DNA from 4 places in the Gracilibacillus salinarum genome. Region 4 is predicted to be linked to each of the others. Evidence: riboswitches for the same ligand, from Rfam matches in the RefSeq annotation. Region 4 holds a riboswitch; each other region holds the start of a gene.
What was found. Region 4 has a riboswitch for S-adenosylmethionine ahead of MUN87_RS08130 (methionine ABC transporter ATP-binding protein). Riboswitches for the same ligand answer to the same signal wherever they lie in the genome.
Positions count from the first base shown of each region.

Region 1: it holds a riboswitch for S-adenosylmethionine, as region 4 does, so the genes downstream of both, MUN87_RS10205 (bifunctional homocysteine S-methyltransferase/methylenetetrahydrofolate reductase) here and MUN87_RS08130 (methionine ABC transporter ATP-binding protein) in region 4, are expected to answer to the same signal.
Region 2: it holds a riboswitch for S-adenosylmethionine, as region 4 does, so the genes downstream of both, MUN87_RS19635 (5-methyltetrahydropteroyltriglutamate--homocysteine S-methyltransferase) here and MUN87_RS08130 (methionine ABC transporter ATP-binding protein) in region 4, are expected to answer to the same signal.
Region 3: it holds a riboswitch for S-adenosylmethionine, as region 4 does, so the genes downstream of both, MUN87_RS09795 (PLP-dependent aspartate aminotransferase family protein) here and MUN87_RS08130 (methionine ABC transporter ATP-binding protein) in region 4, are expected to answer to the same signal.

Region 1 covers NZ_CP095071.1:2,194,629-2,202,602, reverse strand. The annotation lists gene metE (5-methyltetrahydropteroyltriglutamate--homocysteine S-methyltransferase) at 1-2,224, opposite strand, end outside; gene MUN87_RS10205 (bifunctional homocysteine S-methyltransferase/methylenetetrahydrofolate reductase) at 2,245-4,080, opposite strand; SAM riboswitch class I at 4,152-4,255, opposite strand; gene MUN87_RS10200 (nitroreductase family protein) at 4,425-4,988, shown strand; gene istB (IS21-like element helper ATPase IstB) at 5,835-6,602, opposite strand; gene istA (IS21 family transposase) at 6,595-7,974, opposite strand, start outside.
Region 2 covers NZ_CP095071.1:4,176,859-4,184,832, reverse strand. The annotation lists gene MUN87_RS19650 (cation:proton antiporter) at 1-783, shown strand, start outside; gene MUN87_RS19645 (8-oxoguanine deaminase) at 845-2,254, opposite strand; gene MUN87_RS19640 (HAD family hydrolase) at 2,348-3,013, opposite strand; SAM riboswitch class I at 3,290-3,391, shown strand; gene MUN87_RS19635 (5-methyltetrahydropteroyltriglutamate--homocysteine S-methyltransferase) at 3,478-4,578, shown strand; gene MUN87_RS19630 (SDR family NAD(P)-dependent oxidoreductase) at 4,591-5,355, shown strand; gene MUN87_RS19625 (Na+/H+ antiporter NhaC family protein) at 5,385-6,674, shown strand; gene MUN87_RS19620 (S-ribosylhomocysteine lyase) at 6,686-7,153, shown strand.
Region 3 covers NZ_CP095071.1:2,106,273-2,114,246, forward strand. The annotation lists gene MUN87_RS09780 (ABC-F family ATP-binding cassette domain-containing protein) at 1-866, opposite strand, end outside; gene cls (cardiolipin synthase) at 990-2,432, opposite strand; gene MUN87_RS09790 (Hsp20/alpha crystallin family protein) at 2,514-2,969, opposite strand; SAM riboswitch class I at 3,229-3,335, shown strand; gene MUN87_RS09795 (PLP-dependent aspartate aminotransferase family protein) at 3,416-5,086, shown strand; gene MUN87_RS09800 (SGNH/GDSL hydrolase family protein) at 5,345-6,235, shown strand; gene MUN87_RS09805 (YpmS family protein) at 6,248-6,856, shown strand; gene MUN87_RS09810 (response regulator transcription factor) at 7,017-7,646, opposite strand; gene MUN87_RS09815 (sensor histidine kinase) at 7,643-7,974, opposite strand, start outside.
Region 4 covers NZ_CP095071.1:1,725,705-1,733,678, reverse strand. The annotation lists gene MUN87_RS08155 (aldehyde dehydrogenase family protein) at 1-294, shown strand, start outside; gene MUN87_RS08150 (DUF6516 family protein) at 388-888, opposite strand; gene MUN87_RS08145 (MerR family transcriptional regulator) at 891-1,643, opposite strand; gene uvsE (UV DNA damage repair endonuclease UvsE) at 1,945-2,910, opposite strand; gene MUN87_RS08135 (MBL fold metallo-hydrolase) at 3,022-3,684, shown strand; SAM riboswitch class I at 3,775-3,897, shown strand; gene MUN87_RS08130 (methionine ABC transporter ATP-binding protein) at 4,007-5,035, shown strand; gene MUN87_RS08125 (methionine ABC transporter permease) at 5,025-5,687, shown strand; gene MUN87_RS08120 (MetQ/NlpA family ABC transporter substrate-binding protein) at 5,697-6,539, shown strand; gene MUN87_RS08115 (M20 family metallopeptidase) at 6,732-7,907, shown strand.

The sequences.
Region 1 (7,974 bases), 470 kb from region 4:
CTACCATTTTTTCTAAAGCAGCGATTGTTTCTGGCTCTTGTCTGGTTTTGAGACCGCAGTCCGGGTTAATCCAGAATTGCTCTACATCAATCGTTTCCAGTGCGCGTTTGATGTTTGCCTCTAACTCATCCAATGTTGGTACACGAGGGCTGTGGATATCATAAACACCGAGTCCGATATCTTTCTTGTAATCATTTGTTTCAAATGTTTCTACCATTTCACCATGGCTTCGAGAAGTTTCGATCGAAATCACATCAGCATCTAAACCATCGATAGCTTCATAGATTTCTCCGAATTCAGAATAGCACATGTGTGTATGAATTTGTGTTTCTGGTTTCACCGTCGATGTTGCCAGTAAGAAGGCATTTACTGCAGCATCGAAATAAGCTGGCCATTTCAAACGATCAAGTGGTAAGCCCTCGCGCAATGCAGGTTCATCAACCTGAATAATACCAACACCCGCTTTTTCAAGTGCCAATACTTCTTTCTCAAGTGCTAAAGCAATTTGATCCTGTACATTGAAACGAGGCAGACCTTCATGAACAAAGGACCAGTTTAAGATTGTAACAGGACCTGTCAGCATCCCTTTTACCGGTTTGTCTGTTAAAGATTGGGCATATTCGATTTCTTTTACCGTAATCGGTTTTTCCCATTCAACATTACCAGCAAGTAGTGGTGGCTTTACACAACGGGAGCCATAGGATTGAACCCAGCCAAATTCTGTAACGGCAAACCCTTTCAGCTTCTCACCGAAGTATTCGACCATATCGGTACGCTCGAATTCACCGTGGACAAGCACATCCAGATCTAAATCCTCTTGAATCTGAATCCATTTCTTTGTTTCTGATTCTACAAATTGTACATACTGCTCGTTCGTTATTTCCGCTTTGCGCCATTTCGTTCTGGTACGTTTTACTTCAGCTGTTTGTGGCAAACTTCCGATTGTTGTTGTCGGTAATAAAGGCAGATTGAGCTTTTCCTGCTGACGTTTTTTTCTTTCGGCAAAAGGTAAATCCCGTTTCGCATCCTGTCTAGCAGCTTCAGGCGTTTGGTTGCGGTATTCCGATTGGTTTAACGCATCAATGGCTTCTGTACTAGCAAGAAATGCTTCTTTGACAGTTTCTTTTCCATCACGAAGCGCAGTGGTCAATGTATGGAGCTCTGTCAATTTTTCATCGGCAAAGCTTAATCCGCCTTTGACTACATCATCCAGTTTCTCTTCCAACTGCTTGGTAACAGGTACATGTAATAGGGAAGAAGAAGGCTGAACAATGAGTGTATCAACCGCTGCTGCCTGTTTAACTTCTTCAAGCAGTTGATATTTTTCCTCTAAATCCGCTCGCCAGACGTTACGTCCGTTAATAATACCTGCGCCTAGAACTTTATCAGTCGGGAAGCCGAATTTTTGAATAAGGGATAAATTATCACCATGGACAAAATCTAAGCCAATCCCGCTTACTGGGAGCTGGATGACACGCTCGTAATGCTGAACTGTTTCAAAGTATGTTTGCAGGATGATTTGAATACCGTTGACATTCTGGGCAATCGTTTGATAAACATTTTCGACGATTTCTATTTCTTTTTCAGAAAGATTTGTACCTAATACGGGCTCATCGACTTGTACCCAAGTAGCGCCAGCATCTGCTAATTCCTGAAGTACTTGCTCATATAGAGGTAATAATTTGTTTACCCAGCTTTCTAATTCATCTTCCTGGTAACCTTTCGCTAATTTAACAAATGTAACAGGGCCAACGATAACTGGTTTTCCATCAATATCTAATTCTTGCTTCGCTTCTTGATAATAGTGAAGCGCGCGGTTTTCGATTAATTTTGGTTCGGTATCCTTCAGTTCAGGTACGATGTAGTGATAATTTGTGTTAAACCATTTAGTCATCTCAGCAGCAACAGCATCTTTCTCACCACGCGCAATAGCGAAATAAGTAGACAAAGCGGATGGATCATGGTGCTGGAATCTTTTTGGAATAATATTGAACGCAACCGCCGTATCTAAAACGTGGTCATAGAAAGAAAAATCGGCTACTGGGATTACATCGATACCTTGTTCCTTCTGCTTCTTTAGCGCTTTTAAACGTAATTGTTTCGTCTGATTTAATAAGGATGCCTCGTTAATATCACCTTTCCAGAAAGCCTCAATTGCTTTTTTCCATTCTCTTTTTTCTCCAATACGTGGATACCCTAGATTTGCGCTTAAAATAGTAGTCATTAAAAAAACTCCTTTTCGATTTATATTTTCGTTACAGCTTTGGTTTGCTGGTGTACATATTCTGTTAATTCGGCTGTCGCCGGATAGTGCATAAATGGTGTAATAATATAGATGCCGTGAAAGTATTGAACGGCTGTATCAATTAATTCTTTCGCAATATTGATTCCTTCTCTGCGGCTGTCCTCTTTGTTCTGATGCTGCTGCATGCGTGATCGAACTTCGTCTGACAGCTTCATGCCTGGTACTTCATTATGTAGAAATTCTGCGTTGCGATGAGAGGTGAGTGGCATGATGCCAATAAATATCGGTTTGTCAATGTGTTTCGTTAACCGGTGTAATTGAATGATTTGTTCATGATTAAAAATCGGTTGAGTGAGAAAATAATCAGCGCCATGCTTGATTTTTTTCTCCATCCGTTTTACTGCTTTTTCAAGGTTGGCAACGTTCGGATTAAAAGCTGCTGCCACTTGAAAATTGGTTTTGGTTTTCAATGAGCTGCCAGAGAAAGATAATCCTTGATTACATTGTTTGATCAATCTGGTTAATTCAAAAGACGTTACATCAAATACAGAGGACGCGCCTGGGAACCCGCCAATGCGTGTCGGATCGCCAGTGATGGCAAGAATTTCATCGAATCCTAATGTGTGCATGCCTAATAAGTGTGATTGCAATCCAATTAAATTGCGATCGCGGCAAGTTAAATGAATCAGCGGTTTTACCTTACATCCAAGCTCTTTCATTTTGACTGCCATGGCGACATTACTGATTCTTGGTGTAGCTAACGAATTGTCTGCTAATGTAATGGCATCCACACCGGCTTTTTCCAAGGCAAAGACACCTTCGATGAAGTCATTCGTATCTAAATGTTTTGGTGCGTCCAGTTCGACTATTACTGTATGATCCTGCCTGGCTTTATCGGCCAAAGTAGCATGTTGTGGCGGTGTTGCTTGTTGTTCAGGTGTGAACGTAATGGTTTTGACTTCTTTTTCTTTTAATGGTGTTAAATCTTTAACACCATCTTTAAAAGCACGGATATGCTCAGGTGTCGTACCACAACAGCCACCGAGTAACCGGACACCTTGATCACGGAAGTCTTTGGCACACTGTTCAAAATATTGGGTGCGTTCGCTATACACCAATTTCCCGTTTTCATAGGCGGGCAGGCTGGCATTCGGATAAGCAGCCAGGTATGCTTTTTCTAATAAAGGCACAGATTCCAATGCTTTAAGCATGTAATATGGCCCAAGGTGACAATTGACACCAACGACATCAGCCCCTGAATCTTCCAATTTAGCTAATGCATAGGGAAGGCTGATACCATTTTCCAAAACGCCCGGTTCATGCATGGAGACGTTAGTAATGATTGGTATATTCGTCTCTGCACGGGCAATTTGTAATGCTTCCTGGATCTCTTCGAAGTCATAATAGGTTTCAAGTAGAATCCCATCAACACCTTCGAGTAAAAGGGTGAAGAGCTGTTCCTTGAAACTGCGGACAATTTCTTTCCGCGAAGCTACTAACTTTTGTACACCTCGTATACCACCCATTGTACCGAGTACGGCCGCCTTATCGCCTGCTGCACTTTTGGCGATTTTGACCGCTTTGGAATTAATATGATGGACACGATCTTCCAATCCGAAGCGTGTCAGTTTAATATAATTGGCACCATACGTATTGGTTTGAATCACTTCGGAACCGGCATCAAGATAGGATTGATGCACACGTAAGATGTCATCTGGATGACTTAAGTTGTACGATTCAAAGCATCGATCAACACCATGAGCATAGAGCAGGGTGCCGATCGCGCCATCTGCCACAACCAAACGATCTCTTAAACTAGTAAGAATGTCTGGCAAGGAGAATCACCTCTTTTCTGCAAAATAAAAAATCCCCGTCTACTTAAAGACGGAGATAGATTGGTAAATGTCTCTCATCTTCAAGCTTTGCGCTTGCTGGAATTAGCACCTTGTCATTAATATGACGGTTGCTGAGGTATCGTCAGGCCAGTCCCTCCACCTCTCTGGATAAGAAAGTATGTAATTGTTAGTAACTTTTGTAAGTATATTACATTAAAAACAATTCAATTACAAGTATTTTTTGGAAAAAGTTTCAGAAAATTTAGTTTGCTTGACAGTATACACAGCTGTGATAAGATTAAAATAGTTGAAAATGATTATCATTAACAGAGGGGAGAGCCTTCATGAGTTTACAACAGTTAATTAAAGAACGCCGCTCAATCGGCTCGTATTTAGATAAGGAAGTGTCGATAGAACAAATAGAAGAAATGTTGGAGACGGCTGTTTGGGTACCCAATCATAAAATGACAGAACCTTGGCGTTTTGTATTTCTGCAAGAGGAAACAAAACAAAAATTAGCCGAAATTAATCGGGAAGTGGCAAAAGCAAAAAGCCATAATGCTTCAGAAGAAGATCTGAAAGTGATAGGTGATAATGCATATCAAAAGGTGATGAATGTACCTTTTATTTTCTTTGTCATTAATACATTACACAAACAGGAAAAACTTCAAGAAGAAGACTATGCATCCTCAAGCTGTTTACTGCAAAACTTCAGTCTATTAGCCTGGGAGCAGGGCTTAAGCGTATTTTGGAAGTCTGGTAAATTGGCATTCTGTGAGGAGACAGCAGCATTAATCGGTTTGCAGGACAATGAACGTGTGGTAGGACAAATTCATGTCGGTTACCCATCCAAATCCCAAACACCAGTACCAAGAACACCAGCCAAAAACCGCATCACGATTTTATAATACAACAGGAGGGAAGTTTCCCTGTTGTATTTTTTTATGTGTCAGGAAAGTATAAATTTTAGGCTATATGATGTTTCGCTGACAGAATCGGCCACGTCCGGCTCCAGCGCCCAGAGACTAGGCGACTTCGCGAAATCGCCCTACGATAAGTCATCATCGATTCGCAAGTTCACCGTGATTCCTTTATCTCAGTTGATTCGCTCCACTCGCTACGTCTCTAAACGGGCGCTTGCGCCTTTGTTCTGTGGCAGGAAAATTTTAGCGATAAAGAAGCGCGATGTAATGAAAGTCTTGAATGTAGCAAGTATAGGAAAAACTACGGTACTTGCTGATAAGAATGAAAAATAGATAATTCCTCTCAGTAGCGAGATAAGAAAGGAGCCAAAAGTAGTGAGAGGTAGTGCGAGATTTGTACCGTTTATTGAGAAAGGGACCAAAAGTAGTGAGAGGTAGTGCGAGATTTGTATCGTTTATCGAGAAAGGGATCAAAAGTGGTGTGAGGTAGTGCGAGATTTGTATCGTTTATTTAGAAAGGAACCAAAAGTGGTGAGGAGCAGTGCGAGATTTGTATCGTTTATCGAGAAAGGAACCAAAAGTGGTAAGCAGCGTAACAAGATTTGTAGTGTTTAAAAAGAAAGAAGACAAATGATGGTGTTTCCCAGGTGTTTGTTATTTATTTTAAGCAAAGAAAGTATATAAGTACAGTCGTAGAAGTAATCATGCTGAATAGGAGATAGGTAACTATAATATGGATTATGTCAACTAAGGCTGTATGGAAAACGGTCATTTTGAAATATTTTATCTACGTTGTGTATTTCGCAAGTGAAAAGTGAGCCAAATCGCAATTTAAATTTGAGCCACTTCCTCAGCACTTGTTTTTAGCCAATCCTCCGTTTCTTTCATTCTGAAAGAAGGCCCATTCATGTTTAACACATGTGATTTGTGTGTTAAACGGTCTGTTAATGCGGCAGTAAGTACTGGATCGTGGAAAATCTCCTGCCATTTTAGAAATGACAGGTTGCTTGTAATAATGGTTGATTTCCTTCCTGCTCTTAACGATAGGTGAGAAAATAATAATTCTGCACCTTCTTTGTCAAATGAGATATAACCTAATTCATCGAGAACAACCAAATCATATTTTTCAAATTTCAATTCAAATGATCGCAGTGTTCTCTCCGAACGATGTTCCTTAAGCTGGTTAATTAACGAGGGTACCGTCGCAAAAAACACTCTATATCCAGCTAAGCATGCTTCCATACCTAATCCTATGGCAATATGTGACTTACCTGTACCTGGTGATCCTGTAAGAATGACATTTTGTCCTTCCGTAATAAAATCCAAAGTTTTTAGAAACGGTAATTTTTGTTTTGCTTGACTTGGCAATGCCTCTACGATTAATTCTTCTAATAGCTTTTTCTGCGGGAAATTAGCTGCACGGATTCTGTTTTGCTTTGCGCGTACTAACCGATCACTTTTCTCCTGTAAAAGAACTTGCAATAAAACTTCATAGGCTTGTTTTGGATTTTGAAAATCTGTTTCCTCCTGTACCATTTTCCGAATGCTTGGTAAACGTAATTCTTTACATATCTCTACAATTTGCTGCTTTTTATCCATATTTAGTTACTCCTTCATCTATTTGCTTAAACATATTGGCATAGGCTCTCATATTGTTTTCTGATTGATACATCGTTTCATCAGGGTTATATACTTGGACTCCTTCAGGAGTAGATTGTTCACAAATGAATAAAATTCTTTCCGTATTTACATATCCTGTTCGTATAGAATTTAATTCTTCCACCGCCTTTAAGACCCTGTCTAAGTTGTTATTTTCTTTAATATAGAGGAGTAACTCTATGAATTCTTTTTCTTTTCCGATATAATGATGGTTGTATATATTTTTTATTTGTGTTGGTGCCTGCTTAAAGCTTTGACTTTGAGTGATGGCACCTTTTTTCTTTTGAAATGTTTTTAAATAATGGTAGATATTCATCTCCCATTGATGTAACCCCCAATTTCGTGGATGTTCTGCCACTAGCTCTCCTTCTACAAATAATTTGATTTCCTCTGCTCCTACCTTTGCTTTAAGGTATTTTCCTACATGTCCTTCTGGAACAGAATAATGATTTTGTTTAATAACTACTGTACTATACTTATCCACTCGACATTCAACCAGATCAGCAACGTCAAATGGGGTAATCACTGCGAGTTTTGATACAGACTTTTCCTTTTCCATTAAAATCACGTGCTTTTCTTTATGTTCATGATGATGTCGCCCATTTATTCTTTGTAATGATCTAGAAAGATGGTCTTCAGCCTCTCTTAAACTCGTAAAAGAGTATTTCGATGAAAAGGCTTTTCGCCTTATAAACTCTACACTTCGCTCCACGTGTCCCTTCTGGTTACCTTTTCTTGGTTCACAGAGACGAATTTTAAATTGATAATAGTTAGATAGATGAATCATGCTATCCGTAATGGCCCTCTCTGTTCCAATAAATGATTTCACAACGGTTCGCATATTGTCATAGGTAAATACCGAAGGTATAAAACCAACATGATCGATAAATTTCGTATGAACATCTAACACGCAAACTTGTGACTCAGATTGATATAGCCTCGCAAATCGATAATTACTATGTGCTAACGTAAACACTGCAAGTGAAAAACTTCTAATCTTCCCATCTATCTCTAGCTTTACTTCCCCCCAGTCAAATTCAACTTCATATCCTGGTTCACAATACCGTCTGATGAAAACTTCCTTTGTTTTTGCTGCTTCCTCATTAACAAAGTTCCTAACAGTTGTATAACTAATGGGATACCCAGCATCTATTAGGCTCTCGTGCATATCTATTATTTTCATTTGCTGTTTATTCATATAGTGATTTCTTTTCCACTCATTATCCTTTATGTAGCCTCTAAGAATATTTTTAATTTCCTCTGTTAATACTCTCTTTTTACCCGTTCTCTTTTTATAAGCAGGGGGCTTTAC
Region 2 (7,974 bases), 2.4 Mb from region 4:
GCATTAGTAGGATGGATCGCTCCAAGAGGGATCGTCGCATTGGCTGTCTCTGGTTATTTTGCTGAAGTATTGATCGCGGATGGTTATCAAAACGCAAGTATTTTAACATCATTAACTTTTGCTTTAGTCTTTATCACGGTTTGTGTCCATGGCTTTTCGATTGGACCGCTTTCTAAGCAGCTGGGCTTGGCAAATACGACATCCAATGGTGTCATAATGGTTGGTGCGAGCAGTTTTTCGATTGCCCTTGCAGCTCATTTAAAGACTTTAGACATACAGGCGTTGATTGCGGATTCCTCTGAGGACCTTCTTTACCAAGCGAAGAAGTTAGGAATATCCACTTACCACGGTGAAATTCTCTCGGAACAAAGCGATTTTGAAATTGATATGACACCGTATCAAACGATATTGGCAATGAAGGGGGATGGTGCATATAATGCGCTTGTATGCCAGTCTTATCTGCCAACATTCGGGTATCATCATACCTTTTCACTTACGATCGCTAAGAATACATCGGAGCTCCAAGAGCTTTCGCCATCCATGAAAGCCAATATGCTTTTTGGTGAAAAAGAAACTTTTAGGGAATTAAACAAGAAAGTCAACATTGGCTATACTTTTAAAACAATCGAAATGACGGAAAAGCAAACATTAGATCGAAATGAGCGATCGATAGAAGGTACACCGCTATGTGTGAAAAGTAAAAATGGCAAATTAATTTTTGTTACCTTACAGAAAAAAATAACACTCGATAAAGGAGATCAGCTAGTCGTGCTAGCAGCATAAGCCAAAGATCTTGGGAACAGCAAGTATCATGGAAAATCCATGATACTTGCTCGTTCTAACCTTATTTCTTGGAACGTCTTCTACGATAATTTACGTTTGTATTCTTTGCTGCCATTTCCAGCATTCTGTTTGCTGCTATTTGTGCCTGGAAAGCGATTTGCTCTTCATTAATCCCGACTAGACGACCACCTTCCACAACCACTTTTCCTCCAACAATCGTGGTATCCACCTGTGCTGTACCCGTTAGTACCGGTAAAGAGGTATCATCAAACAACGCACCTGCAAACTCTAATCTGTTGGTATCAATCATAAATAAATCAGCAGCTTTTCCTACTTCTAATGAGCCGATTGCATCCTCCCAGCCGAGAACTTTAGAGGATCCTCTTGTTGCCACATATAAACATTCCTCTGCTGATAAAGCAGTAGAGCCGTGCTGTAACTTATGTAAGAGATTCATAATTTTCACTTCGAGTAACATACTGGATGCGTCATTGGAAGCAGACCCGTCAACACCAAGACCAACATTCACATTATTTGCAAGCATTTTCTCAATTGGAAAGGTACCGGATGAGAGCTTCATATTACTGCTCGGACAATGCGCGATACCACACCCACATGCTCCCAGTTTCGTTATTTCCTCATCATTAAACCATATGCCGTGTGCATACCAGACATCCTCGCCTATCCACCCTGTTTCTTCCATTAGTTCCAACGGACGGAGACCCAGTTTCTCTCGACAGAAATCTTCTTCATCTTGTGTTTCCGCAAGATGTGTATGCATTCTAACGCCATAAGTGCGGGCAAGACTAGACGATTCTGTTAAAAGATCTTTGCTGACAGAAAAAGGTGAACATGGCGCCACCCCAATACGTAACATAGAAAATTTACTAGCATCATGATATGTTTCAATTACTCTACGGGAGTCACGCAAAATTGTCTCCTCGTCCTGAACAACCTCATCTGGTGGCAATCCTCCTTTTGATCGTCCTAAACTCATGGACCCTCTAGTTGGAAAAAAACGAATGCCCAAATCAGCTGCAGCACGAATTTCCTCATCGATCAACTCACCGCTCACAGAATTAGGAAACACATAAAAATGATCGGATACCGTAGTACAACCGCTTTTTAATAGTTCTCCCAACCCAACCATTGCACTTAAATAGACGTCTTCGGGACGAAGGTAACGCCAAATATCGTACAATGTGATCAACCAATCAAATAATTCGACATCCTGAGCACGTGGAATATTCCTGGTAAAAGTTTGATAAAGATGATGATGAGTATTAATCAAACCGGGAAAAATGATCTTCCCTTTCGCATCTATCACTTTATCTGCGGTTTGGTATGGAATATCCTCACCGATGGCAATAATCTCCTGCCCCTCAATATACATACTTCCGCCTTCGTATTGGTTTCTGTCATTGTCCATTGTTATAATATTTCTCGCGTTCTTAATTAAAAGAGAACTCACTGTATCACCTGCTTTGTTTATTTTTAGAATAAATTAATCGTGAATTGCTTATTTTGTCATTGTAGTGATAACACCAGTATAGGTAAAACCGTGTTATCCCAACTTATTGTCAATGATGATTGGTAAGATTTCCTTCAGGTCATCCACCGCCCAATCCGCAGAACACGTTCTCCATCCTGCGTCCTTTTTCCAAATAGCTTGCATACCAATACGCTGCGCTGCCAGCACATCATTTTCCGGATGATCGCCAATGAATATACTTTGATCAGGCTGTACATGTAATTGCCCCAGCGCTTTTTGAAAAATACGAGGATCTGGCTTTTTCATTCCTTCCCACTCGGAAATCAGGATCGTATCAAAATAATGTTCAATTCCTAGTGCTTTTATATTGTCCAATTGGAACTGTCCTTTACCATTTGAAATAATAGCTAGTGCGATACCTCTCTGTTTTAAATGATCCAACGTTTCTTTCAGATGAGCAAAAGGTACACAGCTGAACTGGAACTGGCTGATATAATCTGCAAGCAATGCTTCTGAGCTTAGACCCGTTATCTCGAATTCTTCTACCATCTGCTGGTAGACTTTATCCTTCCAGACATAGCCCCTGTTGTCTAATTCAATGAACCTTATAATATAGGAATCTTTTGATAAGTGATGTAACGAAGCTAGTCTTTCGTATTGATTCGTAATAAAATGCCGTACTGAAGCATCCCTATTTAACAATGTACCATCTAAATCAAATAAAACAGCCTTGATCATGTCAACTCCCCCTCATTACCACTAAGCTGCTAGCTAGCATTACATATTCCATATTATAGGAACACATCTTCATGTTCAGCTTGATTACTTGGATGCCTGCATTTAACCTGCCAATCTGATATAATTTGGCTCCTAATTACCTTCATTGTACAGCGAACAGTTATTTTTTTCCACAAGGGACAGGTGGTCTTCAAGTACTATCTTAAAAATTTTTAACTTGACGTTTGTCGAATTTTAGGGTAAATTTAATTTTATTAATTTCATATTTTACGATATTTCTTATCAAGAGAGGTGGAGGGACTGGCCCTTTGAAGCCTCGGCAACAGCTGTTATCAGCATTGTGCCAATTCCAGAAGCGTTATGCTTAAAAGATAGGAAGAGTATTTGAACATTGTTTAATGACCTCTCCTTCTTAAAGGAGAGGTTTTTTTATTTCGCAAAAACTAATTAGGAGGAAATAAATTATGACCATTTCTATTCACCCACCATTTAAAGCAGATCATGTAGGAAGTCTTTTGCGACCTGCCAATCTGCTTCAAGCAAGAAAAGATTACAAAACTGGCAAGATCACTGCCGGTCAATTACATGACATCGAAACACAAGAATTAAAACGTATCGTAGATAAGCAAATAGAAGTTGGCCTTCAAGCAGTTACGGACGGAGAGTTCAGAAGAGATTGGTGGCACATTGATTTTCTGGAGCACCTCAATGGAATCGAAGGATATGTTCCGGATCAAGGCTTTGATTTCGAAGACGAAGAGACAGAACCATACAATGTTCGTAATATTGGCAAGATCTCATTTAATCAAGATCACCCTTTTCTGCAAGACTTTAAAACATTTAATCAAATTGTAGACGGCCGTGCCGTTGCTAAGCAGACGATCCCGAGTCCTAATCAATTATTATATGTTGGCATGAGAAATCCTGATATTTATCCAGATATCGAAGCATATGCCGATGATATTGTGAATGCCTATCGTGATGCACTTGCTGCTTTCTATGAAGCAGGATGCCGTTACATTCAATTAGATGACGTTTCGATTGCTGGTTTTGTTACGGAAAATGACTTTATTTACGACCATGCTTATTCCATGGAACAATTATTTGATCTGTCTATAAGAATGGTGAATCGTGTACTAGAAAATAAACCGCAAGATTTGTATGTCACCACTCATTTGTGTCGAGGAAACTATCGATCTACTCACGCATTTTCCGGTGCCTATGATAAAATTGCCCCTCGTCTATTTGCCGAAGAAAAAGTCGACGCCTTTTTCTTAGAATATGATGATGAACGCTCTGGTACATTTGAAGCGTTGCAGCACATTCCCGCTGGCGGACCAAATGTCGTGATTGGTATCTTTACTTCTAAAAAAGGAGAACTAGAAGATAAAGACGAAATGAAAGCTCGTATCGAAGAAGCAAGTCAATTTGTTCCAAAATCACAACTGTGCATCAGTCCGCAGTGCGGATTCTCATCCACACATCACGGGAATAAATTAACCGAACAGCAGCAATGGGACAAGCTCAAATACGTAGTAGATATAGCAAAAGAAACACTGGAATAATGGAGTGATCACATGTATGCGATGGATTTAACGAATAAAATAGCGATTGTAACCGGAGGTACTAGCGGTATCGGAAAAGCAATCGTCGATGCATTTTTGGATTGTGGTGCCAAAGTGGCGGTCGCCGATATGGCACCACCCGCGACCACGGAGTCTGAACAGTTCTTTTACCAGCAAGTAGATGTGTCTGATCAAAAACAAGTAACAACTATGGTAGACAATGTTATAGCGCACTTTGGCCGAATCGATATTCTCGTAAACAACGCCGGCATTTCAACGATGGATTACTTTGTTGATATCAATGAACAAGACTGGGACAAAACAATGGATGTCAATGCGAAAGGTGTTTATATGTGCATGCAAACTGTCGCCAGGAAGTTACAGCAACAAGGAGAAGGTGGTAAAATCATCAATATCGCCTCCCAAGCTGGCAAAAATGGCTACCGTTTAATGGGCAGCTATGTTGCTTCGAAGCACGCTGTCCTTGGCATGACAAAAGTAGCTGCTATTGAATTAGCGAAGGATCAAATCAATGTCAATGCAGTCTGCCCAGGCATTGTAGAAACTGAAATGAAGAAAAAAGAACGAGTCATTGGTGGAAACTTACGCGGAGTAGATGCTGCAGCGATACAAGCGGAAGATCATTCGCAAGTACCACTCGGACGAACAGCAGTACCGGCAGATATTGCAAATGTAGTTGTTTTTCTCGCATCCAATTACGCTAATTACATGACTGGTCAAGGAATCAACGTGACCGGTGGTATGACAATGCATTAACTTAACTAAAAATGAAGGGGGCATTCATCATGTCTAACAACAAGGGGAATATAACGGCACTTGCCCCGTTATTCATCTTTGTCTTATTATTTATTGGAACTGGCATTATCTCAGGTGATTTTTCCAATATGCCGTTAAATGTGGCAGTTATTATTGCAAGTGGGATTGCCTTAGCGATGAACAGAAAAGAAAAACTTGCTGATAAAATTGATATATTTACGAAAGGCGCTGGCCATCCGAATATTATGCTGATGGCTGTTATTTTCGTATTAGCAGGTGCCTTTTCCCAAACAGCTAAAGGGATGGGGGCGGTCGATGCTACCGTCAACCTAGGATTATCCTTAATTCCTAGTAATCTATTAATGGTAGGATTGTTTATTGTTGGCTGTTTTATCTCGATCTCAATGGGGACGTCGATGGGTACTGTTGCAGCGTTAGCGCCGATTGGGATTGGTATCGCAGAACAAACTGGTATCCCTTTAGCATTAGCAATGGGAACAGTTATTGGCGGTGCAATCTTCGGTGATAATCTGTCGATGATTTCTGATACAACCATTGCTGCCGTTCGCACACAGAAAACAAAGATGAGCGATAAGTTTAAAGCGAACTTTTGGATTGTCCTACCCGGGGCACTCGTCACAGCTATTATCTTATGGATTGTAACATCTGGTGAGCAAATCGATGCCCTTGGAGATTATTCCTATCAATTTGTGAAAATACTTCCGTACCTCACCGTTCTGATTGCCGCAATTCTTGGTGTCAATGTATTGATTGTCTTAACAGGTGGTACAATTTTTGCAGGTATTATTGGTTTATTTGATGGATCATATACGCTCGTTTCCTTCGTTCAAGCTGTTTCACAAGGAATCATCAATATGGAGGATATTGCGATCGTTGCAATCTTAATCGGTGGTATTATTGCCATTATTCAGCATAATGGCGGGATTCAATGGTTGTTACATGCTGTCACAAGTAAAATCAAAACGAAGAAAGGTGCAGAATTTGCCATTGCAGGCCTTGTCAGTACAACAGATATCGCCACTGCCAATAACACTATTTCCATTATTATTACCGGTCCATTAGCGAAAAATATTGCAGATGAATATCAGATTGACGCACGTAAGTCTGCCAGTATTCTCGATATTTTTGCAGGAGGATGGCAAGGTATTGTACCTTATGGAGGGCAGATGCTAGCAGCTTCAGGACTAGCAGCTATTTCCCCTGTTAGTATACTACCGTATTCTTTCTATCCGATAGCATTACTGATTTTTGGGATACTAGCAATTTTGTTAGGTTTTCCACGATTCAAACAAAAATAGGAGTGATAAACATGGTCAAAAAAATGAACGTAGAAAGTTTTAATCTAGATCACACAAAAGTAGCAGCACCTTATATCCGCTTAGCAGGTACAACGGAAGGCGCAAATGGCGATGTCATCCACAAATATGATGTCCGTTTAAAACAACCGAACCAAGGGCATATGGAAATGCCCGCCCTCCATTCATTGGAGCATTTAATGGCAGAAAACATTCGTAATCATCATGATACCGTCGTAGATTTTGGCCCAATGGGTTGTCAAACCGGCTTTTATTTAACGGTTATTAATCACGACAATTATGATGAAGTGTTAGATGCATTAGAAGCATCATTAAAAGATGTGCTAGCAGCAACAGAAGTACCTGCATGTAACGAAGTACAGTGCGGGTGGGCTGCCAGTCACAGCCTCGAAGGCGCCCAAGCATTAGCACAGGAATTGCTGGACAAACGTGCAGAATGGAAAAATGTATTTGCTGATTAATCTGCTTTTCATAGAATCATATGATGCACGTGCTTGGGAAAAAATATTTTAGTTACTCCATAGCCAAACGCAACAAGAAATGTTTCAATTAACATTCATGTTGCGTTTGGCTTTTATAATGCACTGTATGAATATACTGCGAAGTAACTTATTGCGAAAAAAGTAATCAAGCTGTCTATCAATTTGGCTATTTTGAAATGTATTATATACTAAGCAAAGCTTCGGAAATAGGCTTCGCGTCCTATGGGGCACGGCTTCAGCTAACTTTGCAAAGAAAATTCTTTTCTTTACAAAGTGGATCTTCAGCTCGCGCTGATCCCATGGGAGTCTCCGCATATTTCCTACGCTTTAGGGAAGTGCTACAACGAATGGCAGAGCTAAAAGCAGTGGTGCTAGACATTATAAATCATCAAAATGGTTAATCCGTGCAATATCCTTCTTGTCACATCAGTTGTAAAGCCCCCATCCTAGCGAAGGCCAACCACGGAGACTCCCGCGGGAATGTGCAGGTGCTGAAGATCCACTTTGTGAAGCGCTCTTCTTCACAAAGTTAGCTTCAGCCGTGCCCCGCAGGACGCGGAGTGGTTGGACGGAGCGGTATCCTAGTACATTATCTATTTCAAAATGATCTCATCGCTAAAGTCTTTTTACTTCGCAGTTTGCTTCTACTACGTATTCTTTGTAATTAGCAATACCACACCGTCATACAGATTTGGATGACTTAACCCTTATTATAAGAACCAAATTAATGTGTTGATTATATACTTCTGTTCTTAAAACAAAAAGTGGCACCCTGCAGGTTTCTGCATAAGTACCACTCC
Region 3 (7,974 bases), 380 kb from region 4:
CGGTCAATGCGAGCTTTTTGTTTCGTTGTTCTTGCCTTCACGCCTGCTTTTAACCAAGCTATTTCTTTCTTAAGGATATTCTGGTGCTTGCGTTCTGCTTGCTGCTCTTGTTCTTCGCGCAGTGCCCGCTGTTCAAGAAATGTCTGATAGTTGCCAACATATGTATATAAATTGCCCTTGTCCAATTCAAACATACGATTCGTAATCCGGTTCAGAAAGTAACGGTCGTGCGTAACGAGTAAAATAGCGCCAGAATAAGAAGGCAGAAATTCTTCGAGCCATTCAATGGTATCATTATCAAGATGGTTGGTAGGCTCATCCAAAATCAGTAAATCAGCAGGCTGAATTAATGCTTTGGCGATTGCCACCCGTTTTCGCTGACCTCCTGACAATTGTTCGATCTTTTTGTCAAATGAAGGTACTCCTAATCTGGTCAAAATGGTTTTGGCAATTGTCATGGCATCCCATGCTTGCAGTTGATCCATCTTGTCCTGCATGTTTATGAGCTGCTGTTGCATTTTTTCATTGGCAGGATCTTGCTCCAATGCAAAAACGGCCGCTTCATATTTTCTAAGCGTCACCATGATTTCAGCATCCCCATAATAAATCTGATCTAATACCGTGTCGCCTTCAGCAAGACGAGGCTCCTGATCTAAATATTCAATGTGGTAGTCATTCGGATGATCAATCGTTCCTTGCTCCGCCTGGTCCATGCCTGCCAGTACTTTCAGCAAGGTTGACTTTCCTGTTCCATTGACACCGATCAGTCCAATTCGGTCCTGATCCGTGATCGAAAAGGAAATATGATCAAATAACGATTTGTCACCGTATGTTTTCACAAGTTCTTCTACTTTTAACGTGCGCATTCTATCGATCCTTTCGCCTGTGGTTCATTTGATTGCAAGCTATATTTAAGAGTTGTGACATCTACTTTTTACAATGATGGTGGACCATCTGCGAAAAAGAACTTAGCTGCTGCCAAGTTCTTTTTACAGGATTGGCGATATTAACCTTGCAATCGATTCTTTCGTACGAATCCAGAGTGACCGTTTTTGATACAGTGGCAAGGTTAACGTAGTTACATATTCCATATCTTTCTCAAATTCATCTACCAGCATTTCTGCAAGTGTTTCATTATATAAGAAGGCATTCACCTCAAAATTGAGACGGAAACTCCTCACATCAATATTTGCCGTTCCGATGGAGGCAATCTTACTATCCACTACTATCATTTTAGCATGCAGGAAGCCTTTTTGATAAATATAAACCGTTGCACCGGCTTTTAATAGTTCACCAATATATGAATAGGTTGCCCAATAGACAAACGGATGATCTGGCTTGTTCGGGATCATAATTCGGACATCTACTCCGGAAAGACAAGCTATTCTCAGAGCATCGAGCAGACTTTCATCTGGTATGAAATAAGGGGTTTGTATATACACATACTCTTTTGCTGACATGATCATCTTAATATAACCATGCTTAATTTGCTCCCAGTCTGAATCCGGTCCACTTGAAACAATTTGCATACCGGCGTGTCCCATTGGCACAGCATCGTAATAACGCTCATCATATTCAATATCGTGACGCGAGGCCTGATTCCAGTCTAATATAAAACGAGTCTGTAAATTCTTAACGGCACTTCCCTCAATCCGTAAGTGCGTATCACGCCAATAGCCAAATCTTTTATCCTGTCCAAGGTATTCATCACCAATATTGAAACCACCGATATAGCCTACTTTCCCATCAATAATCACCAATTTCCGGTGGTTACGGTGATTGATTTTAAGATTGACCTTTGGAATTAATGGCGGGAAGAATCCTTCTACCTCTGCACCAGCATGTCGCATTTTGCGGACTAATTTTCTGCTTAATGTTCTCGAACCAAGATCATCATAAAGGAAACGTACTTCCACCCCTTCTTTCGCTTTCCTAATCAATGCTTCTGCAAGTCGGACTCCGAGCTGATCAGACCTTACTATGTAATAAAGTAAATGGATATGGTCTGTCGCTTGTTCGATGTCATCTAATAACGAGTTAAACTTACGATTACCATCTGTAAAAATATTGACTGCATTGTCCTGTGTGAAAATCGCATCATTATTACGCAAATGTAAATAAAATAAATCCTTATAGGAATACAAACGGGGATCATTAATAAAGAAATCACCGTTCTCTATCTCCCGCAATTGGTGCTGCACAGCTTTTTTTACCCCTAATTTACTTTTGGTATCCCAAGTAAAAATCGTTTTGTTGCTTAACTTTCTTCCAAAAATAAGATATAAAATAAATCCAAATATCGGAATGAAGGTTAACACCATGATCCAAGCCCAAGTCGCTGTGGCATTTTTTCGCTCAAGGAAGATGATAGTTAATGATAAGACAATATTAAATACCAACAAAAAACTGATAATGAGCTGGGTAATCGCCAAACGAAAACCTCCTTTTTTAATAAACTCGTCTATTCCTAATATAGCACAATTATGAGCAAGCTAATAGCAATTGCTATTAGCTCAGTCAATACTTAGAGCGTCATCCTCTGCTTGATTTTTTGGCCCTCTTATTTCCAATACGCCATCTTGAAAACTTGCCTTGGCTGTTTTTTTATCGACTGCATATGGTAAGGTGATCGTCCGCTGTTTGCGTTGCTGTCTTCTTTCCTTATGATGATATTGATATGATTGTTGTTGCTGATCGGTTTCCTCTTCCTGTTCAACGGATACAGATATTTGATTGCCTAGCAATTTCAACTTGATCTGTTCTTTTTTTACCCCTGGCAAATCAACACGAACGATCCACTCATCGTCTGTCTCCACAACATCTGCGGGAATCTGTTTTGGCATCTTTACCTGTTCAAAGAAACTGTCAATCGTTTCCATTACATTGCGATTTGGTTTTTCATAAAGGAATGCATCTAGTTTCTTGATAAGATCTTCGCCCCACTCATTCTTTCCACCTTTTTGTGACATGTTCATCCCTCCTGGTCTCTTTACCCACTTTATCCTATGCATAGCGAACGAAAAATGATCATAAAAGGAGACTTCAATTGGTGGGGATTTTTGATCGCCACTGATTGCTGGCGAAGCGTATCGGGGAGTGATCGTCTGTTTATCCCTTGATAAAGTTTATGTTAAACCGCCAAGATTACTGTTCTTCGCAAAATTCTGATAAATTTGTTGACGCTTGGCAATAGATGACTTATAATGTAGACAATTCAATAGATACAAACTCTTATTTCGAGCGGCAGAGGGAATAGGCCCTGCGAAGCCCGGCAACCGTCAATTTTTTTGTTGAAAAGGTGCTAAATCCTACAGGTTTGACCTGAAAGATAAGAGGAGGACTGAACTTACATAAGCAACCTCTTCTTACTCTCGGTGAGAAGAGGTTTTTTTATTAGTTTAAAGGAGGTACATCAATGACAAATCCGTTTCAGTTTCCAGGAAGTGAAACCAATTTATTGCATGGCGGCCAACAAGTTGATCCTGCAACCAATGCACGTGCAGTACCAATCTATCAAACTACTTCTTATGTATTCAACAACACCGAGCATGCCCAAAATCTTTTTGCTCTAGCAGAAATGGGCAATATTTATTCACGTATCATGAATCCAACGGTCGACGTCTTCGAACAGCGTATTGCTTTATTAGAAGATGGCGTTGCAGCTGTTGGCACTGCTTCAGGTGCATCTGCTATTACACTCGCCATTCTGAATCTGGCCAATGCTGGTGATGAAATTGTAGCAGACAGCAATTTGTATGGCGGGACTTACAACCTGTTTAACACAACTTTACCTAAATACGGTATTAACGTGAAGTTCGTCGATGGTACCAATCCTGATAATTTCAGAGATGCGATCACGGACAAGACAAAAGCTGTCTATGGTGAAGTGATTACCAACCCTAGCTTACATGTACTTGATATCGAAGCAGTCGCAGACATCGCTCATGAAAATGGCGTACCACTTATCATCGATAATACCTTTGCTACTCCATATGTGTGCAAACCAATTAGCTGGGGAGCTGACATTGTCGTGCACTCCGCTACCAAATGGATTGGCGGACACGGAACTTCCATCGGTGGGATTGTGGTAGACAGTGGACGATTTAATTGGAATAGTGACCGATTCCCTGGTTTTACCGAACCGGATGATTCGTATAATGGTATTCGCTTCGGAATTGATATTGGGCCACCGGCATTTGCGATTAAACTTCGAGTCCAATTGCTAAGAGATATTGGTCCATCATTAAGCCCGCAGAATGCTTTTTATTTCTTACAAGGTCTTGAAACGTTGCATTTAAGAGTGAAACGTCATAGTGAGAATACCGAAGCTGTTGCGCATTACCTGAAAAATCATCCACAAGTGGAATGGGTTTCTTATCCTGGACTCGAGGATCACCCTTCCCACACATTAGCAAAAAAATATTTTTGTAACCTTTTTGGTTCTATGATCGTCTTTGGTATAAAGGGTGGTAGAGAAACTGGACGAAAAGTGATAGATCATGTACAATTATGGTCTCATGTTGCCAATGTGGGTGATGCGAAATCATTAATTATTCATCCAGCATCCACTACTCACCAGCAATTGTCGAAGGAAGAATTGAAGAAATCTGGTGTTACAGAAGAATTAATTCGCCTTTCTGTAGGTATTGAAACAGCTGAAGATATTATCGCGGACTTAGATCAGGCGATAGCCGTTGCAACAGAGAGCGAACCAACTATTTCAACGGGTGCAGAGAAAGCCATTTCCTGGGCATTATCTTCCCCACTTGCGAGAGAGAATGGCGATATTCGTCCGAAGACCATCGCAGTGGCTGGCTCAATCGAAGAATCGGAAGCACTCAGCAAATTATCTAAATTAGGTTATCACATCACCGAAGCCGATCAAGCAGACGGTGAGATTGATATATTATACATTTTAAATCAAAAAGAAGCAGCTGCTGCTTATACAAACCAAGCCAAAATCATCTGGTTTGCTGAAGGGCAGACAGAACCTGCTGTAAAAGAGAAGGCGGAAGCAAACGGACAAGTCGTTGTCGAGAACAAATGCCCATTTTATGAGGCAGACCGCTTGCGCCGAGGAGAGTAACTCTCCCTGACTATCGTTATTTATCTCCCCAAGATAAATATATATATGTGAGACCGCAGGCCATTCCGGTTTGCGGTCTTATGCTTTTTTATAACGAATTTTCTTAACACGGTCAGATTATATATGATACAATTCGTATCATTTCACAAATTGACTCATTTTCAATCGTTAACATGCATATTCTATAACACATGTTAGCAATCATAAATGGACGGGTATACTTAATAAGGATAAGATTTATAACTGTAGGTGTTGACCATGAGGAAAAAGGTATTAATGCTGGTCGTATTACTGATTGCTGCGATCACGGTGGTTGTTTATTTTAATTGGCCATCAGATCCGCAAGAACATTCAAACACGACCGACGAGACAACAAATAATCAGACAGAATCAGAGGACGAAACCGCTGAAGAGGAACAAACTGAAGAACCAGAAGAAGACAGCTCGATTTCTTCACACGTCCGTGAGGCAGTGATGGAAGCTCTTCATTTCTTCAAAAAAGATGCACATATTGTCGCTATTGGGGATTCGTTGACACAAGGTGTTGGAGACGAGGAAGAAAACGGTGGATATGTTGGTGTCTTAGAAGAGCAGCTTGATAACCAGAGCATTAATGTTTCCATCGATAATTTCGGAAAACGCGGTAATCGTACCGATCATTTATTAAAACGACTGGAACAAGAAGAAATTCAAGATTCCCTTAAAAAAGCTGATACGGTCTTAATTACGATCGGTGCTAATGATATCATGAAAATAATGAAGGATAATTTCGTAAACCTTACGGAGGAACCTTTTATTGAAGGACGAGGACCATACGGAGAACGGCTTACAGCTATTTTTGATAAGATCACGTCATTACAGCCAGATGCCAAGATTTATTTAATTGGTTTTTTCAATCCATTCGAACAATATTTCGGTGAAATTGAAGCATTAAATCAAATCATCACCAGATGGAACAACAAAAGTTTAGAAGTAACCAACCAATTCGAACAGGTGCAATATATACCAATGCAGGACGTTTTTCAGAACGAAACAGAGAATGTTTACGCTGATGATAATTTCCACCCGAATCATCGTGGCTATCAGTTAATTGCGGAACGTGTTATTACCTATCTGGAAAATAACTTACGACAAGCAGAAGAAGAATAAAGGATGACCAACATGGCAGAAAAAAAAGTGAGGAACTGGAGAAAATTATTTATTACGTTAGTATCGATTAACCTGGCTTTGCTTTTGGCAATTGTACTGTTTATTTTCTGGCCAGCTCCGAGTGCTGAAGAGCCGGAACAAGTATTTATTGAGGATGAAGCAGGTGCAGAATTCACCATTCGTTCGAGCAAATCGAATTTGAACGAACTGGTCAATGCATATATCGATAAATTACCGAAGCTTGGCGAGAATATTCAGTATACCGTTAAATTCGATGAACAAGTACATTTAATGGGAACGATTGAGGCTTTTTCAAGTGAAGTTCCCGTCAATATAAAATTCGAACCGCAAGTCCAGCAAAATGGTGACATCATTTTGCAAGCAACCGGAATGTCTCTTGGCTTATTACGGTTACCAGAGGATCGGATTTTGCAATATGTCAGCAGTCGCGTCGAAACACCGGAATGGATTACGATCGATCCTAAAGAAGAACAGATCTACATTGCTGTCACACAAATGAACTTAGACAGCAACTTCCGAGTGCGTGCCCAACAAATTGACCTGGCGAATGACAATATCTCCTTCCGCATTAAAATTCCTAATGCTACTTTGGGGTTATAGCAAGTTTTATGGCCACTTTGACGTGTTTTATGGTCACTTTCGTCTGTTTTATGGCCACTTTTCGATACTTTATGGCCACTTCATGCGGTTTTATGGCCACTTTTCATCATTTTATGGCCACTTCAACAAAAATCCCGCTTCCATCGGAGCGGGATTTCTTTTACAATAAATTATTTTGATACACATAGACAGCTGCTTGTGTGCGGTCCTGCACTTCGAGCTTACTGAGGATGTTGCTGACATGTACTTTCGCTGTTTTCAAAGCGATAAATAGCTGATCAGCAATCTCCTGGTTTGTCTTCCCTTCAGCAATTAACAGCAGGATTTCCATCTCTCTTTTTGTCAGACTGTCATGAAGCGGCACATCATGAGAGGAGGAGAACTTCGCCATCATTTTTGCTGTCACTTCTTTTTCCAATACAGACTCTCCATTATAGGTATCACGAATCGCTCTCGCAATCACGTCTGCCTTGGACGTCTTCAACAGATAGCTGGTGGCGCCTGCTTCTAAGGCAGGATACACTTTGTCATCATCAATAAAACTGGTCACGATTAAGATTTTTGCCTCTGGCCACTTCGCGATAATCTGCCTGGTCGCTTCAATGCCATCCATCCCGTCCATAACAAGATCCATCAAGATCACATCCGGACGCAAGGATAACGCTAAATCAACCGCATCCTGGCCATTTTCCGCTTCAGCGATTACGTCAATATCTTCCTGTGTCGTTAAATATGCACTGACTCCGATCCGAACCATCTCATGATCATCAACAAATAAGACGCGAATCATTCCTTCTCACCTTCTTCGCTCATTAGTGGTACACGAATTTCTATCTTTGTTCCTTCGTTCTCCAAACTGACAATATTGAGACGAGCCCCTATTTCAGCAGCACGCTCATACATATTGGTAAGACCGTAGGAGTTATGCTGTTTTTCCTCTACATCAAATCCGATTCCATTATCCGAAATTCGCAATATAAGAAAATCATCCCGTTCCATTAGCAAAACTTCGACTAATGACGCCTTCGCATGACGTAGTGCATTAGAGATCGCCTCTTGCAAAATCCGGAACAGCTGATCTTCCATCCCTTTGTTCACTTCAATTGTTTCTAAGCGCC
Region 4 (7,974 bases):
GAAATATTTGGCCCGGTAATGACAGTATTCACCTACGATACGCTCGATGAAGCGATTGAGCTTGCGAATACTACTGTTTACGGTCTGGCTGGCTATGTCGTCGGTGAAGATCCAGATACCTTAGCGAAAGTTGCAAAAAGTCTTCGTGCAGGAAGAATCACCATTAACGGTGCCGCTGCAGACTTTAGTGCACCATTTGGCGGCTTCAAACAATCTGGTATTGGACGCGAATGGGGCGACTACGGTATCGAAGAATTTTTAGAAGCGAAGACGATTCTGGGAATGCCTAAATAAATAAACAGAAGAATGGTTAGAAAGGATGTATGGGCGATGAGTCTGTACATCCTTTATTTTAGGAGTGTCCGATTAAAAAAAATTGAAGTTAACTTACTTTGGTTTATACTCTTTTCCACTTCGAATATAATAGGCAACAAAGTGTAAAGCATCATCTAACGACCATACTTCCCAGTTGTCTTTTCTTTTATTCCAATCGCCTGGAATATAATGATGATGGTGTGGTTCTGATTTGAAATGTAATTCAGGTGGGGTATTTTTTTCCGCGTGAGGATCGTTTCCCCATGCTGTAATGTGTTGTTTGTGTTTCCCTTTTTTAGGGATGATGATCTTCCATTGGTACATATATTTTTTTACTATTCCATCTTTATATTTTTCAATTGCATGTAATCCAGTTTTACCGTAAACAGGGTGTTCAATAAATGGAAATAAAACAGATAATAAATTGGTTGTCAGCTTCATTTTAGGATAAACCTTTTCCTTAACAGGAACGTAAGAATAAGTTTCAAAGATATCTTCGAATTTTTCTATTAAGATGGGAAGGTCAGCCGGAAAAAGAGGCTTGTGAATGTCAGCATATGTTCTGTTCTTCATATTCAAGCCCCATATACTTTTTCTTTTAAATCTCGAAGCTCGTCTTCTAGACTTTCCCACTCGTAATAGTCAGGCAGGGTGTCCGCATCATTTTTATCTGCTTTTTGGAAAGCTTCTTTGACAGTATCTGCTTTGTATTTCATTTGAAATTCTAAAAGCTCATCTACGACCTCTTTTAGACGTTCTTCCGGTTTTTGATTCCATATTTTTTTTTGTTGAAACATCATTTGTACTCTAATCGCATAAACCGTGTCATGCCAGAGTGGAATCATGTGTTTTGGAATGCGGTAGTGAGAACTATTGTTAAGGTATTCGAATCCTTGTTTTACATATTTGTTTAAGGTTACTGTTGATACGCCGAGCTGTTCTGCAGCATCGGATGGCTTCAAAAGATAAGATTGATGATAGTCGAAGGCAATCTCCTTTCCGCCAATCTGATAATACCATTGTTCAACATCTACTTTAAATTTACCAAATTCATAATTATTTGTATATGGGTGGTTTGGACTGGCCAAGTGATCTAGCCATTTCAGTAAAGCAGTCCGGTTTGTATCTGAGGTGATAAATGAATAGTTAAAATGAAGTTGTTGCGTGTTCACATAGATGCTTTTAATTCGGTAACTATATACCCCCATCATCATCATCACGAGCTGACTAAGAATATAGCTGGTTTCTTTTTCAATCTTTGGCTTGTTATGCTCTTTAAAGGCTTGTTCAATTTCTTTTCCGGTTTCTTTATATACAGCAAAACTCATTATTCCCACACCTCCTCACCTCCATTATAGCTTCCTAGTTAATGAAAAGTCAATTTCATTAACCTTAGTTTATATTAATTTCATTAACACATTCTATCCATTCGTTGCTGTACTAATACACATGGGATTTATCACGACGCTAACCGTAAAACCCTCACTTTATCTTCTTTAACTATATGCACGTGAATAGGTAGATAGACTTTATATGGCTCTATCCCCTTTCTTAAATAATGATATATAAGGCTTCACCCAATAATATCAATTAGGATAAAATAGATTATCCCAAGAAACTACAAATCAACTACTTCAACCGAAAAGCCCCACCATCCATCACCTCCACATCCTCCCGCATCCCAACCTGCTTCATCAACCGGAACAATGCCGCATCTTTATACTTCGCTTCAATCATACAGTCAATCTGTGGAACGGATCCGTTTATCTCTTTTAAAAATCGAAAAAACATATCGACATCGATATAGTCGGCATGGTGTCGCATTTGTTCTTTGCTCTTGGGACTGGAGATATGCATTTTAATAGGAAGCGGCGAGTGCTTCCATGTCTGAACAATCCGTTCCCAGTTTTCCGTCCAGTTATCTTTTTGATGATGAGCAAGGTGATGATGATAATCGAAGACGAGAGGGATGCCTAATTTCTCGCATAAGAACAGCGTATCATCTAGCGTGAAGGAGGTATCATCATTTTCCAGCATCATCATTTGTTGTATCGTTCTCGGGACAAGCATCCAGTTGTCGATGAAGCGCTCCAGTGATCTCTCGGTTTCCTTATATTTACCGCCAACATGAATGACGCAGCGATGCTCAGGGTTGATGCCCATTCTTTTGAGCAACAAATAATGCATTCTCAGGGTCAGAATGGAATTTTTCAGTATCTCTTTTTTGATAGAATTTAACACGACAAAATGGTCCGGATGGAAGTCAATCCGCATGTGATGCTGCTTTACATAGTTACCGATTTCGATCAATTTCTTCCGTAATGGCTTCATATAATGCCAATCCAGCAGTTCCTGATGATTGGCTAGTGGGATAAGTCGTGAGGTCAGACGGTAAAAAAAGATGTCAGATGCTCGGTTATGCTTTAAAATTCGTAACGTGTTATGTAAATTATCGAGGGAGATTCGCTCTAATTTGCGAATGGCGGCTTCCCGATCTCTTATGGTTTCAAATTGCTTAAAAGTCATCGTTTGAGAAGGTGAGGCATTTTTTACATATTTACTCATGGCCACATAGCCTAGTCGGACGATTGTCATAGTTACCTCCTGGCATGCATAGTGTTACTGTTAGCTTTCCTTTATTTTCTTATATTTATGTAACCCTTTATGCCTTCAAACGTATCTATGGATGGGGAGTGGATGATGATGATGAAAATAACGAAGACTAATCAGCTGTATCAGCTAGCCTTTATGCCGAGATTTTTTCCGGTGAACTGTTATATTGTAGAGGAGGAACAATCCCTTACACTTGTTGATGCAGGATTACCTTTTTTCAAGAATGCGATTGTCAAAGCTGCGGCTGAAATCGGTAAGCCAATTGAAAAGATAGTCCTCACACATATTCATAGTGATCATATTGGAGCGTTGGCTGGATTGAAAGCCGATCTGCCGGAGGTGGATATTTTCGTACCTGCTGAAGATTTGAAAATGCTGAAGGGTGGGCTGAAAAAACAAATCAATCGTGTGCCATTTCAGCAAATTGAAGATGGTACTCAAATCGGTTCTTTGAAAGCGATCCTGTCACCTGGGCATTCACCGGGCAGTATGTCTTTTTTGAATGTGAACGATCATAGTCTGATAGCAGGGGATGCCTTCCAGACATTCGGCGGATTAGCTGTTTCCGGAGATGTCCGCTGGCAGTTTCCGTTTCCTGCCTGGGCTACATGGGATAAAAAAAAGGCGGTGGAAACAGCAGAGCGATTAGCGAATCTGCACCCTTCTGTGCTGGCGGTTGGTCATGGCGATTTGTTGTTTCATCCGGATAAGCAAATGAAGGCTGTTGTAGAACGTGCGCAACTAAGCTGGATGTAAGAGTTGCACAAATTGTCAGAATATGTTGACAAAAGGTAATGTGTGCTTTAAAATAACAACATTGCTATTTAAAAATTCATACTATTTTCATTCTTATCCAGAGAGGTGGAGGGACTGGCCCTGCGAAACCTCGGCAACGGGTTTTATTCTGTTTACGGAATAAAAAGAGCGTGCCAATTCCATCAAGTGAACCGTTCACTTGGAAGATAAGAGGAGTTTAATACATACTTATTGAATCTTCTCTTCTAAGAATGAAGGGAAGATTTTTTTGTTTTAAATTCATCTGAAGACACTACACAATACGGTAGAAAAGAGTGAGGCTATGATTGAGTTTCAGAACATCAGTAAGACGTACACAACGAACGACAGGAAAATAACTGCAGTGGATCAGGTTAACTTATCGATTGACCGGGGTGAAATTTTTGGCGTGATTGGTTTTAGTGGCGCTGGAAAAAGTACCTTGATACGCTGTGTCAACTTGTTGGAAAGGCCCGATATCGGTAAAGTCCTTGTTAATCACAACGATCTGTTAAGTCTATCAAAAAGTGAATTGATAGACGTGCGCCGAAAAATTGGCATGATTTTTCAACATTTTAATTTACTAGAATCGAAGACTGTCTTTCATAATGTTGGTTTTCCATTATCGTTAGCGGGAGTACCGCGGGCTAAAATCAAGCAAAAAGTAGAGGAATTACTAGCGTTTGTCGGATTAGCGGATAAAGCGGATCATTATCCGGAACAGCTGTCTGGCGGACAGAAGCAGCGTGTCGGCATTGCGAGGGCATTGGCTACTGACCCGGAGATATTGCTTTGTGATGAAGCGACCTCTGCATTGGACCCGCAGACAACGAGTTCGATTCTTGATTTATTGCGAAAAGTAAGAGATGAGTATCACATTACAATTTTAATGATTACCCATGAGATGCAAGTAATTAAAGAGATCTGTGATCGTGTAGCAGTCATGGAAGAAGGCAGGGTCATCGAGGAAGGTTCGATCTTTGATGTCTTTTCTAATCCACAGCAGCAAACGACGAAGAATTTTGTCAAAACGGTTATGAACGACGAGCTGCCGCAATCGGTGATGGACAAGGTGACGCATTCACAAGGCAATAGCGCCATCTATCGGTTAACTTTTGAAAATGATTCGACGGAAATGCCGCTTATCTCAGAAGTTGCCAAGCGATATGATGTGCACACCAATATTTTGTTCGGGCAGATCGTGGAGCTGCAAGGCCGTCCATTCGGTAATTTGGTCGTCGAATTGCGAGGAAAGTCCAGTGACATCCAACAGGCATATCAGTTTATCAACAGCAGAGTAAGAGTAGAGGAGGTTACAGCAGATGGACATTAAGTTAATGGATTTTTGGCCAAGAATTTTGGACGCGACCCTGCAAACACTGCAAATGGTAGGATTCTCGCTGGCATTTTCTTTAATTTTAGGACTACCACTGGGGATTATTCTAGTGATCACAAGACCAGGTAATTTATATGGTAATAAGCCATTTTTTAATGTGCTGAATGGCATAATTAATTTCTTGCGATCGATTCCTTTTATTATTTTGCTTGTTGCTATCATACCGTTTACTAGATTGCTGATTGGGACGACGATTGGTACAGCGGCAGCAATTGTGCCGTTAGTCGTTTTTGCAGCACCATATATTGCAAGATTAGTAGAGAGCAGTCTGCTGGAAGTATCACCTGGCATGATTGAGGCAGCAGAAGCGATGGGTGCGAAGCCTTGGCAAATTATTTTTCGCGTCATGGTTCCAGAAGCATTCAGTTCTTTAATTTTGAATATTACGATTGCGACGATCGGGATCGTTGGTGCATCGGCGATGGCTGGTTTTGTCGGCGGTGGTGGACTGGGCGATTTAGCGATAGCATACGGTTACCAGCGTTTTGAAACAGATATTATGATTGTGACGGTTTTACTGCTCGTATTAATCGTACAGCTGATTCAATCACTAGGAAATACATTATCCAAAACATCACGAAGAAGGTAGGTTTTTTCATTGAAAAAGAAATTATTGGTCTTATTAATTTTAATTGCAGGAATTCTGGCAGGCTGTGGCAGTGACGATTCAGCGAGTGCCGGGGACAGTGAAAGTGAAGAAGTAACATTGAAAATCGGTTTGAACGGTTCGGGTGTTCCGATCTGGGAATTTGTGAAAGAGAAAGCTGCGGAAGAAGGCATTAACCTCGAGCTTGTAGAATTCTCCGACTATGTTCGTCCTAATATGGCTTTAGCAGATGGCGATATTGATTTAAATGCTTTTCAGACGGTATCTTATTTTGATTCTTTTATTGAAGAAAGAAATCTTGATTTAGCACCAATTGCAACGACAATAATCGCACCAATGGGTTTTTATTCTGAAAAAATTGAAGATATAAGTGAAGTTCCAGACGGCGCTAAAATTGCACTGCCACAGGAAGCCACTAATATGGGGCGTGCGTTACTTTTAGCTGAGAAAGCTGGTTTGATTACATTAGAAGAAGGATTTGACGGAAATGGCGATCTGTCTGCTATCGTTGAAAATCCAAAAAATCTTGAATTTGTACCAATGGTTGCGGCACAGACACCGCGTGTATTGCCTGATGTTACGGCATCAATCATTAATAACGGGGTAGCTGTGGAAGCAGGCTTCGTACCAGTGGAAGATGCGATTTTTATTGAAGATGATACAGCGACACCTTACATCAACATCATCGCTGCACGTTCAGATGAGGTAGATAAAGAGGTCTTTCAGAAGTTAGTAGAGATTTATCAAACGGAAGAAGTGGCAGCACATATTGAAGAGGTATTTAATGATTCATTAATTCCTACATTTGTGCCGTTGGATCAGATTGGCTGGTAAGGGAGTGAGGGGATGATCGTTGTCCCCTCCTTTTTTTACACGTTAGGAAAGTATAAAATTTTAGCATAGAAGCATTTCGACGTAGTGAAAATTTAAAATGTAATAAGTATAAGAAAAACTGCGGCACTCGCTAATGGACGAGGCGAATGCCGAGTTTTTCTAAAAACATTAGAAATGAATGGGGGAAGCATCATGTTGGAACAGATTATAATCGAAGAAATTGAAAAAAATATCGCGACGTATCTGGATATCAGTCATCAAATTCATGCCAATCCTGAACTTGGTAATGAGGAGTTCTTTGCATCAGAGTTATTGCGAAATCGCCTCAGTGAGCAAGGGTTTGCTGTACAGTCTGGCATTCCGGAGCATGAGACAGCATTTATTGCCCGATTCGCTTCGGAAAAACTAGGGCCGAAGATCGGTTTTTTGGCAGAGTATGATGCCTTGAAAGGTTTGGGACATGCTTGTGGTCACAACATTATCGGGACGTTGAGCGTTGCGGCTGCGATTGCATTAAGTAAAGCACTTGATCAAATTGGCGGGGAAGTCGTGGTATTCGGTACACCAGCAGAAGAAGGCGGACCAAATGGCAGTGCGAAGGGAACCTTTGTCAGACATGGACTCGTCCAGGAAATGGATACGTGCATGATGATTCATCCGTATGACAAAACGGCTGGTACAGCACCAACATTAGCGGTGGATCCGATCGATTATGAGTTCTTCGGCCGTCCTGCCCACGCAGCAGCGAAGCCGGAAGATGGTATCAATGCGTTAGACGGTGTGATTCAACTTTATAATGGCATTAATGCATTGCGCCAGCATGTTACCGATGATGTCCGCATTCATGGGATTATCCTCGACGGAGGCGATGCGGCCAATATCGTACCGGAATATGCAAGAGCGCGTTTCTTCGTTCGTGCGAGCACACGAAAAGCTTGCGACGAGGTGACGGCAAAGGTTAACAAGATCGCAGAAGGTGCGGCACTTGCAACCGGTGCTGAGGTAAAATACGCGCGCATCCAAAATGGTGTCGATGATTTTAACATCAATTCTGCTTTTGATGCTGTATTCAAGGAACGTATTGTGGAACTGGGCGAAGACTATCATGAAAGATCAGAAGGTATCGGATCCAGTGATGCAGGGAATATCAGTCAGGTCGTACCAACGATTCATCCTTTTATTAAGATTGCAGAGAGCGGAACCTCTCCGCATACGATCGCATTTCGCGAGGCAGCAGTCTCGGAAAAAGGTGACCAGGCGTTGATTACCGGTGCGAAGGCACTAGCGTTAACTGGGCTTGATTTGATCACAAAGCCTGAGTTGTTAGCAGGAATTAAAGAGGAATTTGAGAACAAGGTCCATGTGTGATGGACCTTGTTTTTTATTGTACGTTAGGAAAGTATAAAATTTTAGCATAGAAGCAGTTCGACGTAGT